Regions from separate parts of the Neptuniibacter marinus genome, predicted to be linked through region 1. Evidence: predicted binding sites of a transcription regulator. Region 1 holds the regulator's gene; each other region holds the start of a gene.
The links. The regulator sigma-54, encoded in region 1, starts transcription at its own class of promoters, with help from an activator protein. The targets are predictions, from matches to a motif close to TGGCACNNNNNTTGCTNT.
Positions count from the first base shown of each region.

Region 1 (4,291 bases):
ACGAAGGCAAAATTTCAAGAGTGTTAAATACAGCCAAGCTAGAGCATTACCCTAATCTGAGCCTAAGTACACTAGATCATCCTGAGAGTCTTAGTGTTAGAAATGATGGTTCCAAAGTTAAACTTACATCAGACACAGGCACGGTTTTAGATGATAATAATCAAACAAACCTTGCAGGAAATGTCATAGTTAATGATAATCCTGATTCTATATCAGCAACCATACTTAACACTGAGCAACTTACAATCTATCCTGATAAAGATTATGCAGAAACTGATGAGCCCGTTAAGATCACATCACAACAAAGCATACTTGAAGGCGTAGGTATGGATATTGACTTCAATAATCGAGTTCTTAACTTACACTCCAGGGTAGAAGGGACCCATGACAATGCTAAATAAGCTCTATAATCTAGCCTTCATTTTTTTGGCTTTTGCAGTGTCGAATGCTTATGCCCTTCCTGACGACCAAGAACAGCCGATTTACATTACGGCAGATACTGCGCAAATTGATGACAAAACAGGCATCACCACTTACAAAGGCAACGTCATTATTAAACAAGGATCACTCCTCATTGAAGGAGAGCACGTTGATATGTATCGTGGTGAAGATGGAGTTGAAAAACTCATTACCAAAGGAAGTCCTGCACATTTCAGACAACTTCCTAGGAAAGGCGACCCATACAGCGACGCTTGGGGCAAGCACTTACTTTATCAGGTAGATGATCAAAAACTCACTATTACCGAAGAGGCCAAGGTTGTCCAAGCAGAAGACACTTTTACTGGAAACAAGATCGTTTATGATCTAGACAAGTCGATTGTGAACGCATTCGGTGGTGCAAGCAAAGACGAAACTGGTGAACCGGGACGTGTAAATATGGTTATTCAACCTAAAAAGAAAAATAAGGCCAACTAACCCTATGAGCTTATTAGAGGCCAAAAATCTTGCCAAGCGTTACAAAGGCAGGGAAGTTGTCAAGGACGTTTCACTAGAGATCAAAAATGGTGAGATCGTTGGCCTTCTAGGCCCCAACGGTGCAGGAAAAACGACCTGTTTTTACATGATTGTTGGTCTTGTGCAGGCCGATAATGGCGCCGTTAAAATCAAAGGACAAGACATTAGCGCACTACCTATGCACGGCCGTGCTCAACAAGGTATTGGCTACCTTCCCCAAGAAGCATCTATATTTAGAAAACTGTCTGTGAAGGACAATCTACTTGCGATTTTAGAAACAAGAAAAGACTTAGATAAACACGCTGCCCAGTTAAAAATGGAAGAGTTGCTTGAAGAATTCCATATCACACACATAAAAGACAGTATGGGCATGAGTCTTTCTGGTGGAGAACGTAGACGTGTAGAAATTGCACGGGCATTAGCAACCGAACCCGAATTTATTCTATTAGATGAACCTTTTGCAGGTGTTGACCCTATCTCAGTGAATGATATAAAGCAGACCATTCGCCATCTTCAATCAAGGGGCATTGGTATATTAATTACTGATCATAATGTGAGAGAAACCTTAGATATATGCGAAACAGCTTATATTGTTAGTGAAGGTACAATCCTTGCTAACGGCTCACCAGCCGATATTATGGCAAACGAAGCAGTAAGAAATGCTTATCTGGGCGACCAGTTCACACTTTAAGCATATACTTAGCTATAAATGAATTATGTAGTTTCAGGAGTTTGTCCCTTAGTATTATGAAACAAGCGCTTCATCTAAAAATTGGGCAACAGCTCACAATGACCCCACAGCTACAGCAAGCAATTCGCTTACTGCAGTTGTCTACGCTTGATCTTCAGCAAGAGATTCAAGAAGCATTAGAGAGCAATCCTATGCTTGATGTCTCTGAAGACGAGCACGCCTCGGCTTCCGAGACTCAAGAGAGCAATTCACAGGCACCAGAGACAGAACCTGAAGCTACAGCCACCGCGACAGCTGAAGCCGATCTTGACGATAACATTACAACTGAAGATAACTGGAATGAGAAAATACCAGAAGAACTATCAACCGATAGTAACTGGGAAGACACATTCCAATCATCTGGCCCTAATCTAAGCCAAAGCAAGGAAGATTTTGATTCCTTTGAATCTAATGATACTGCAGAAGAAACACTGCAAGACCACCTTCATTGGCAATTAAATCTTACGCCAATGAGTGATATTGATCGTCTTATTGCAACAAACATTATTGATGGCATCAATCCTGATGGTTATTTAACCATCACCCTAGATGAAATTTTAGATCACTTCCATGCGCAAACAGGTGAGCAGTTTGAAGAAGTAGAGCTGGATGAAATTGAAGCCGTTCTTCACCGCATACAGCAGTTTGATCCAGCAGGTATTGCCTGCCGTGACCTCAGCGAGTGCTTAAGCATACAGCTCCAACAGCTACCGCCTGAGACACTCTGGAAAAATGAAGCGATCAAAGTTGCACAACAATATATAAAACTACTCGGCGCGCACGATTATCGTCAATTGATGAGAAAAACACGCTTAAAAGAGCCTCAACTGCAGCAGGTCATCCAACTGATACAAGGGCTCAATCCTAAACCAGGCGCTTCAATCAGTAGCAGTGCAGCAGAATATGTTATTCCCGATGTGCTTGTGACCAAGCAACAGGGAGAGTGGCGCGTCCACCTCAACCCGGAAGTATCCCCTAAGCTACGTATCAACTCAGGTTACGCAGGTTTAGTGAAACGGGCCGATAATAGCTCTGATAACACCTACCTAAAAAACCACCTACAAGAAGCTCGATGGTTTATTAAAAGTTTACAAAGCCGCAACGAAACCCTATTAAGAGTGTCTAACGAGATAGTAAAACGACAAATCGGCTTTCTTGAACATGGCGAAGAAGGCATGAAGCCAATGGTGCTTCATGACATTGCTGAAGCAGTGGAAATGCATGAGTCCACTATATCTCGAGTGACTACACAAAAGTTCATGCACACACACCGTGGAATATTTGAACTAAAATACTTCTTCTCGAGTCATGTAAGTACAGCAACAGGGGGTGCAGCGTCCTCAACCGCTATTAGAGCGCTTATCAAAAAAATGGTTGCCGCTGAAAACAACGCGAAACCATTAAGCGACAACAAAATTGCGCAATTTCTTGATGAACAAGGCTTTAAAGTGGCTAGACGTACAATTGCGAAATATCGTGAAGCGATGGGAATTCCACCATCGAATGAAAGAAAACGTTTAGTTTAATAAAAGAGTGGCAAGAGTAGTATGTCACTGCAATAAATAGGAGAAACCTATGCAGATCAACATTACTGGACACCATGTAGAATTAACTGAATCAATGAATAATTACGTGCTCTCGAAACTACAAAAAATTGAGCGTCATTTTGATAACATCACCAATGTGCAAGTCACACTCAGCGTAGAAAAGCAACGTCAGAAAGCTGAGGCGGAGATGCACTTAGCAGGTGCCCAGCTCTTTGCTACACATGAACACGAAGATATGTACGCTGCAATTGACGGCCTTACTGACAAGCTAGATAGGCAAGTCATTAAGCATAAAGAAAAAACTAAAACTCACAAATAACTGGTCTGTACCCAAAAAATTATGTTGCTTCATGAACTATTAACCCCCTCAAGCGTCCTTTGTGGCCTTGAGGGTGGTAGTAAAAAGCGAATTCTGGAAAATGCTGCTGAAATAATATCGGAACAACATCCCGATATGAGCTCATCATCAGTCTTTAATGGACTTCATTCGCGCGAAAAGCTTGGTAGCACAGGAATAGGCGACGGGATTGCCATTCCACATTGCAGGCTGGCAGAATGTACTGAAGCTAAAGGCTATCTAGTAAAACTAGACACACCTATAGATTTTGATGCTATTGATGGAAAACCCGTAGACCTTCTATTTATTTTGATTGTTCCTGAAGACTCAACATCTGAGCACTTAGCTACACTAGCCTCAGTTGCAGAGCTCTTTAGCCAAGAAGAAGCCAGAACAAAACTAAGGGAAAGCCAAGACAGCCATTCTCTATATGAGACATTATGTGAATTGAGTGCTGCCTAGGAGTTAAAATGAAGCTTGTTGTGATTAGTGGTCGTTCCGGCTCAGGAAAAAGTACAGCATTACAAGCTTTAGAAGATATTGGTTTTTACTGTATAGACAATTTACCAGCTCTTTTGCTACCCGACCTTGTCCAACAAATGAGTAGTGATCCTAGTCACCCTGAACAGATAGCAGTCAGTATTGATGCGCGTAATTTGCTCAGTAACTTAGCCAAATTTCCAGATATCTTAAATCAACTTCGCCAAGATCATTGGGCTGAAT
Region 1 covers NZ_OZ245004.1:3,076,389-3,080,679, forward strand. The annotation lists gene lptC (LPS export ABC transporter periplasmic protein LptC) at 1-401, shown strand, start outside; gene lptA (lipopolysaccharide transport periplasmic protein LptA) at 385-915, shown strand; gene lptB (LPS export ABC transporter ATP-binding protein) at 920-1,645, shown strand; gene ACOQOE_RS14465 (RNA polymerase factor sigma-54) at 1,702-3,210, shown strand; gene hpf (ribosome hibernation-promoting factor, HPF/YfiA family) at 3,260-3,550, shown strand; gene ptsN (PTS IIA-like nitrogen regulatory protein PtsN) at 3,572-4,030, shown strand; gene rapZ (RNase adapter RapZ) at 4,039-4,291, shown strand, end outside.

Region 2 (4,291 bases), 1.3 Mb from region 1:
TTGCCGCAATAATTGATCCATATAAAACAGAAAAAAATTAGATCAATATCAGTAAATTACGATCTTTCTCGTCTCAGTATAGCCCTATCTTTTGGGAATCTTCGTTCATATCCGGTTTTATTATTTAAAGTTAATTCTTTTTAGAAAAGCTATAAGTTTTAGTCATAGGACTTTAGTATATGTGTAAAGAAGATCTATGAGAGTTATCCCATTCAAAACTATCCGTTACCTAATAAGATTACCTAAGATGTGTATGCTTGACCGTCACTATGGTTGTGCATAATACCACGTTGAAAACGTTCCAAGCAGGACGTTAATTACAACGACGGTTTCAGCGGATATTCTTCGGGACCAGGTCTTAATGATGCTCAGTTGTTCTGTACCGATTATGGCAGGGGTTATATGGTGGTATGTCAGAAAGTTACTAAAGCACTACGGGGATGATTAAGCACTTCTGTTGAGCTATTTAGGTGGTTTTGAAACATAGAAAGACTAAAAAACAATAAGTTAAGCATATTGCATTTGCATCTTGTTTTTTCACTGGTATACTGCGCGCCTGTCTTACGGAAACGCCCTTAAGGCAAGGCTTACAGGCCACGCGATGGTGGCCCTGTTGGTCCTTCCGCAATGATAAATCGTGAACCTGGTCAGGCCCGGAAGGGAGCAGCCACAGCGATGGATTCATGTGCCGGAATGTGGCTGGCGGGGTCACCCCCAATCTCTATTTCTAGTACCATCTCTCCATTTTCTAATCCCTTATGTATGAAAAATTCTCATTCAGCTTTTCAATTTAGACGTCTACACTAAATTCACCGTTTCATTTTTTAATCCATAGTCGATACTTCGGTTGCTATGGAGCAGCATGTGCGCAAGGTGGCGATTTGCTATGCTGAAACTTGTTAAAGACTTTCATAATTACCAGTTTGTTTATTATTGGATCGATAACCAACGAAAAAAGGTTAGTCCAAGCCTTCCAACAAAACAGTATGCGACAGAATGGTTAATTCACTATCATTTTGAAACTTACTCAGGGCGAGAACGTCGTCGCCGGATGCTGGATCGACGTTCTGAATCTCAGAAGATAAATTTGCGGGGTGTACAGATTTTCTTCTCTAAACGAAAGGGATTAACGAAGGGGCGACGTCGCTCAGACCTTAACGTAGAAGTCGATTTTGATCTGTCTAAAAAGAAACTGAATAAACTGCGCAGCGCTTAATTTGTTGACTTATTGATCAGAAGCACTATATTTTATGGTAGCATTTAAAACGTTTGTTAGATTACTAGTGTTTAATTCAATATGGCATAAGCAGTATTGTCGTTTCTTATGGATAAGTTGGACGGTTCATTGAGATTGGTTAAAGATCTAAGTTCATCGGGCATTGTTTATTTTTGGATAGATAAAGACGAACAAAAGCTGAGTCCCGATATTCCTAGCCTACCGCTTGCAGAGGAGTGGTGGACAAATTACCTGTTCTCACTGTTTGATGGGCCAGAAAGACGTTACTCTCTGATTGATCGCCGACAAGATAAAAATCAACGTAAAGATATAGACCAGCAGCTGTTTTCTAACCGTTTAAACCCCGCAGGCAGGCGGGAATCGGATAAACCTATTCAGGTGGATTTAGATCGCGTTGCTGATAAGCTCAAAATTTATTACAGCTAACTCTTATCCCTTATCCCTTATCCCTTATCCCTTATCCCTAATTTTGCTTCTGTGGAGTGAGGTGCAGTTTTCTATGTTTAAAAACTGCACATTACTTAGCTATATTTACCAGCTTTTATAAGGTAGGAATTTACCATTTAGCGTGAGTAATACGCGGTCACCTTTAGGGTCTTCAATTTTATCGACCTCCATGGAGAAGTCGATTGCACTCATAATGCCATCCCCAAATTTTTCTTGGATCACTTCTTTCAGTGTTTCTCCATAGACTCCAACTACCTCATATAATCGGTAGATAAGTGGATCTGTTGGCACTTGCTGATCCCAAACTTTTGTTGGATAAGCTTCTAAAGCAGTTGTGACTTCTGGCCCTAGGCCTAAATAATTAGTGATTTTCTTAGCGGCCTCTGGGGAGGCGCTGTTCATGCCAAGGCAGGCAGATGTAAGCCATACAGGAGACATGCCGAGATCAGTCCCTATTTTTTCCCAGCTTAGTTTCTTCTCTATTTTGGCTGTGACTATCGCATCAGTCATTGCTAACTTGTCCATTCAAATCTCCTCACTATCGTAAATAACGGCGTACTGAGAATCTGGTGTATATAAGGGCGAACATCGAAGTGTTAGGTAGTAAATTGCACAATATTGGTGCTTGAGTTCTTCGATATCTAACTACAGCCAGTTATTTACATTGATTTATTTAGTTTCATATAGGTAAAAGCAAAGGAGGTGCCAAGTTATTTAATGGATCTATCTAAGCTTTTTAGGGCGCTTTTGGTTATATTGAGTAATCCTTTTAAGTACATGGCAACATTGAGGTTAGTGTCAGTGGAGACGGTATTAAAATATATCTGGATAGCTGTTTTCGTTACAGTACTGGTCTGGTCAGGTATTCATCCGAAAGAGCAGATGACGTGGTTTTTAGAGGTATTACCTGCGCTGCTTGGCGTTGGCTTATTAATAGTGACCTATAATCGCTTTAGATTAACGCCTCTCTTGTATCTGTTTATCTTAATACATTGCATTATTTTAATGGTGGGAGGTCACTATACCTACGCTGAGGTTCCTCTATTTGATTGGCTCAGAGATGGCTTAGGTGGTGAACGTAATAACTACGATAAAGTAGGGCATTTTGCTCAAGGTTTTGTGCCTGCTCTGTTAACTAGAGAGATATTGCTTAGAAAGGCAGTCGTCAACGGTGCTACGTGGCTGAATTTTTTTATTATCTCGATCTGCCTAGCGGTGAGTGCTTTTTATGAATTGCTGGAATGGTGGGTTGCTTTAGCTATAGGTCAAGATGCAGATGCGTTCTTAGGTACACAAGGTTATATCTGGGATACTCAGTCAGATATGGGCTGTGCACTATTGGGCGCGATCAGTTGTTTACTGCTTTTATCTAAATGGCATGACCAGCAGCTTTCTAAATACCCAAGCCGTTTACTGACAAAGGGATAGGTCTACATTGCCAAGTGGGTAGACATATAATCGATAAGCATCCGGACTTTAGGTGATACATATCTGTTCTGTGGATATAACGCCCAGATACCTTCATCGTCAGGTTGATAGTTCTTGAGCAAGGGGATTAATTGGTGGCTATCAAGGTGTTCCTGTACATAGTAATCAGGTAGTTGAACAAGGCCTAAGCCTTTAAGCGCCGCATCAACGAGGGCGGGGCCACTATTAAAATTTAAGCTCCCATGTATCTTAATATTATGTTCCTGTCCGTTTTCCTGAAATCGCCAAAACTGAAGTGTTCCTTGTAAACAGTTATGTTGTTCCAGCTCTGTAAGTAGGTGTGGCTCTCCATGGTTAGATAGATAGGTGGGAGAGGCACAGACAAACAACCGTCTTGAGGCTAGCCGTTTTGCCATCATACTTGAGTCGTCCAGCTTGCCGAGCCTAATGGCTAGATCAAAGCCGGAATCAACCAGATCTATTTTTTGATTGGTAAATAGGCATTCAATCTCTAATTCAGGGTAGAGGAGGGAGAAGTCATTTAGCATAGGCGCTATCTTACTCTCACCAAAGGATGTGGGAGCGGTTAAGCGCAGCCGTCCTTTTGGTGTGTTTTGTAATTGTGTAAGAACCCGCTCAGCTTCACCAAGCCCATCTAATAATTGGCGACAGTGTTGGTAATAGATACCACCGGCTTCAGTGATAGAGACCTTTCGGGTGGTTCTGTAGAACAGTTTGGTTGATAAGCGCTTTTCGAGTGCACTTATCTGGCGACTCACTTGAGCCGTGGATATGTTTAGCTGGCGTGAGGCCGCAGTAAAACTCTCGGTTTCTGCTACCGCAACAAATTCTGCAATACCCTCCCAACTGTACATTACCGCTCCCGTTTCCACTTTATTGTTACAATATAGTAAAAGACATTTATTAAAATTATGGATTATAACCTTGGAGTAATTAACTACAATAGTTCTATTGTAATTATTCAAGAACGCTAGAGGTGGGTATGAGTGAGAAGATGATCAAATCGAAAGCGGCCATTGCTTGGGGTCCAAATCAACCGCTATCTATTGAAGAAGTGGATGTGATGCCGCCGCAAAAGGGCGAGGTTTTAGTCCGTATTATCGCTTCCGGTGTTTGTCATACCGATGCTTTTACCTTATCGGGTGATGACCCTGAAGG
Region 2 covers NZ_OZ245004.1:1,807,371-1,811,661, forward strand. The annotation lists RNA gene ffs (signal recognition particle sRNA small type) at 612-708, shown strand; gene ACOQOE_RS08355 (hypothetical protein) at 887-1,216, shown strand; gene ACOQOE_RS08360 (hypothetical protein) at 1,325-1,663, shown strand; gene cynS (cyanase) at 1,769-2,209, opposite strand; gene ACOQOE_RS08370 (DUF2238 domain-containing protein) at 2,486-3,112, shown strand; gene ACOQOE_RS08375 (LysR substrate-binding domain-containing protein) at 3,115-3,987, opposite strand; gene ACOQOE_RS08380 (S-(hydroxymethyl)glutathione dehydrogenase/class III alcohol dehydrogenase) at 4,128-4,291, shown strand, end outside.
Region 2: cynS (cyanase) is a predicted target of sigma-54. The motif match lies at 2,375-2,392, and genes of this name have one in related genera.

Region 3 (4,291 bases), 810 kb from region 1:
GCATAAAGTTTTTTCTCTTTTTCCGCTTGATACTTCCAATAGGAATCCATTGTTAAGCGAAATGGGTCTTCCCATTTCGACCAATCTGTAATTTTGATACCTTCAAATTCTTCAAATGGGAAAGCATCCTTTTTATCCACATAAGAGTATTCCCAATCAAGATCACGGGTTAGCAGGCGATATTTATCTTTTATATTTAGTTTCTTAGCCATGATTCAAACCTTCTTTTTATTCATTCCAATGAAGACTTAAGCTGTCATCATCTTCTTCAACGTTGCCACCTAGCGTAATGAGATTTAGATGCAACTCCTGAATATCCCAATCACGCCCCATCTTCTCCTCTACGGTTTCCTTTAAAACCGTCAATCGACCTTCCATTTCAATTCGAATCATCGCCGGCATATGAATAACCGTTGCTTCAGGGTTATCTTCTTCAATGGCTTCTACGATATAACGAGACTCATCATTATCCTGTAATGCGATATAAACTTTTGACATGCTTAACACCCTTATTATTTGAACAAACCTGCTTTCTGTAAGCGTTTATCAAGTACAGACTCGGCTAATGCCAACGCGTCGTCGTTTAGCATGTCTGCAGCCAATGGTGCCAATGCTTTAGTTATGACTTGCTTCCAATGAAGAACCCACTTTTCTAGCAGCGCTCTATTCTCATTCGATTCAGTTGCCGCAATCTTTAGTGTTGCGTCTATCCAGCGATTCGTATCTTTTGACCAAGCTTGCATAAAGTCAGTCAACATGCCGATATCTTGAGCACCATTCTCTTGAAGCCATTGATCAAACTGGACATAAATTAGCTCATGCATTAAGCAATCCAGCACAACATCTTGGGCAACTAAAACTTCAAACCAATCTTCAGTCACCGACAACTCTTCAACCAGTGCTCTCACACCCTGCCAAATAGGATCATTCAACCAAGCGACTTTAGCTTCAGTTAATGAATCCCCTGTATTTCCATCAATGATTAAACCAATACGTGAGAGATATTGAGCAATACCTAAGCGGTCCATTCCGTTATACAGACACGCCTGAGTAATTGCGGTGCCAAAACCGTATGCACAAGCGTACATATTATTGAGATTCGCACCATGTTCTACATGGCGAAGCGGGACGAGGTATTTAATGATATTTTCTTTCATGCCTTCAGGCAGCAACGCAACTAAATTACGTTTTTCAAAAAAGGCATAGTTGTTTTCAGCCGCTTCCTGCATTTTTGCGCGCTGTTGAACATACGCACCATAATAAAATTGGCGTGGGTCTTTAAATGCATACCAATCTTTCATTTTTATAGCGGTACGACTTGGGTCATTCAGCTCCTTATCCGGTTGCCAAAGCGGACGATAATGGAAGTACTTTTCCGATTGCACATCATAGGTTGCCTCCTGATAACGTGTAGCGGGCTTATCACCGAATCGACGCTCTATATGCGCAAACGTATTTCGGACGGGTTCAAGGGTTGCTGTTTTTATTTCAATAGTCATGCGGTTGTGCCCCAGCAAAACGAGTTTATTGTTATTTGGTTGTGCGATTGTGATTACGGGCCATTAGCGTTTCTTCGCCATAGCGCCATTTATCCATTTCAGCATCAATGGCTTGGGTCTGTTCTGTTGTCATATGAACTACATTGTTGTGTGAACAAAAGTGTTCGAACGCCCCTTGAGGCATCACTAATTCAACAAACAGACTCGGGTCACCGATGGCAAAATCAAACTCCACAAATCGAGCACCTTCAGCGCTGCGAACACGAACATACTTCACTAACTCTTCAAACGAAGCGTTGTTCTGTTGACTGTTCACATCTAGATCTGCTTTTTTCATTTTGTTTCAATCACCTTTTGGGCCATAGTCGAACAGCTATCAGCAAAGGCTGTGCCAGAACCGGAAGCAAAAACAAAAACAAAGGCAAATTAAAAAACATAACCAATTGATATATATAGCTTTTTATAAACAAAGCCGAAGCCCGAACAAATAAAAATAGACTGACTTTACGACGAATTATTTATACGACTCCCTCTATCTAAAGGGTGACGAAATGGTTAGGCTAGTATGAAATAGTGATGAAATGATGAGACATATAAACAACCTCTCAGGGCTGAAAGAGGTAAACGCTGCTTTGCGGATTGTGCATGTTTCTTGCTTAACACCCGCTAAGTAAAACGCTTTATAAATAAAGGTTCTTATTACTTCATACCACTTAGCGATGCGATCTGGGTATCTAATGTATTAGGGGACAAACTAAAAGAATTAGTATTCATTATTTAAAGTCACCCTAAATATAGCTAGCAGCATATAAAAAAAATAAATATAGCGAGTCCTTGAATGAGCGAACAACCGGCATTGCAGTTTCCTACGCCTGAAGATCTTATTTCTCAAATACAGTTTGACCACGAAAATGGAAAAATCTGGTTAGATGAGCAGAGAATGCTCCTTATTCATTCTGCTGTTATGGGCTCTTTACGCACAGAATTAGTCGCCTCCCTAGGCATAGAACGCGCCAGAGGTTTTTTGATGCGTTTTGGCTATAACAGCGGAATGAAAGATGCTGAACTAGCACATAAGGTTCGCCCAGAAATCACTAAATCCGAAGCGTTCCTTGTCGGCCCTCAGCTTCATGGTATAAAAGGTATGGTACGCGTCGAACCTGTCGCACTCGAATTTGACCTTCCCGACAAACAGTTCTATGCCGAATTTAATTGGTATGATTCTTACGAAGCCGATCTGCATATACATGAGTTTGGTGTATCTGAAGATCCAATCTGCTGGACCTTGCTCGGTTACGCTAGTGGTTTCTCCACATACTATATGGGCCACAAAATCATCTTTAAAGAAACTCAGTGTGCTGGTACTGGCGCCGATCACTGTAAAATCGTTGGTAAACCGGCCTCTGAATGGGAAGATCAAGAGGAGCTAGAACGTTGCCTACTACCCGACCCTATCGCCGATGAGCTTTTTGCCCTACGTTATGAGGTCAGCACATTAAAAGAAAACTTCCAAGCTCACCGATTCCCTTCAGATGAAATATTATTCAACTCAGTAGGACAGTCAGAGGCATTTAAACATGTCTGCCACCTGATTCAACGCGCCTCAGATAGTACTGTCACAGTCCTCCTTCAAGGCGAGACGGGCGTGGGTAAGGAGGTAGTCGCACGCGCACTGCATCAAAGTAGTCAACGCTCTAACAACCCCTTTATTGCAATCAATTGTGCGTGCATTCCGCCAGATCTTATTGAAGCTGAACTTTTTGGTGTTAGGAAAGGCGCTTATACCGGTGCAACCGAGTCTCGAGAAGGTAAATTTGAAAGAGCAAATACTGGCACAATTTTTCTTGATGAAGTGGCTGAATTAAGCCCTAGAGCACAAGCCACCCTATTGCGCGTACTCCAAGAAGGAGAGCTGGAACGTGTAGGCGATAATCAATTACGTAAAATTGATGTTCGTATTGTTGCAGCGACAAATGAGAATCTAATTGATGCTGTGAAAGCAGGTAAGTTTCGTGAAGATTTATACTACCGTCTGAATGTTTACCCTGTCTTAATCCCCCCACTAAGAGAGCGATCCGAGGATATCTCCCTTTTAGTCGATCACTTTCTTGAAAAGTATCACGCTAAATACAACAAACAGACACTCGGTGTATCAGAGAAAGCATTACAAGCACTGATGCACTACAAATGGCCTGGCAATATTCGTGAACTAGAAAACATGATTGAGCGCGGTATTATTCTTACCGATAATAATCGTAGTATCGATATGAGTTCATTTTTCCCCTCTCTTTCAGAGCCAACTCACCCTCTGAATATTATTAGCAAAACAGGGGAATTGAGTAGCTTAGAAAGTGACGATGCATCTAAAGATACAGTGATCGATCAACTCCTTAATCATAATTTTGATCTAGCTCACTTTGAACAACAGGTACTTGAGCGTGCTATGGAAAAAGCCGATGGAAATATCACCCAAGCTGCTCGCATTCTAGGTATAACCCGCCCGCAAATGGCCTATCGACTCAAAAAATAATAGCAAAATCAGCTTTAGACAAACGTCTCTCCGTCCAGAACCCATCATCCCTAATATAGGCCTATATAACGGGTTCGACTGAGCCCCTATCCGACGCTTGTGTGATTATGAACTATAGCGTTAGCGCTAACCTCTAAAAAGTAATAAACCGGCATATCTGCAGTAATTTCCGCGGTCATTAAATCTACAGTTCCATTTAATCAACTCGTCACACACCGAGTCATCATTTAATCATTTGATAATCTTAGCCCTTACCCAAGTA
Region 3 covers NZ_OZ245004.1:2,270,196-2,274,486, forward strand. The annotation lists gene ACOQOE_RS10675 (aromatic/alkene/methane monooxygenase hydroxylase/oxygenase subunit alpha) at 1-212, opposite strand, end outside; gene ACOQOE_RS10680 (MmoB/DmpM family protein) at 229-498, opposite strand; gene ACOQOE_RS10685 (aromatic/alkene monooxygenase hydroxylase subunit beta) at 513-1,499, opposite strand; gene ACOQOE_RS10690 (phenol hydroxylase subunit) at 1,531-1,836, opposite strand; gene ACOQOE_RS10695 (sigma-54-dependent Fis family transcriptional regulator) at 2,338-4,029, shown strand.
Region 3: ACOQOE_RS10690 (phenol hydroxylase subunit) is a predicted target of sigma-54. The motif match lies at 1,876-1,893, and genes of this name have one in related genera.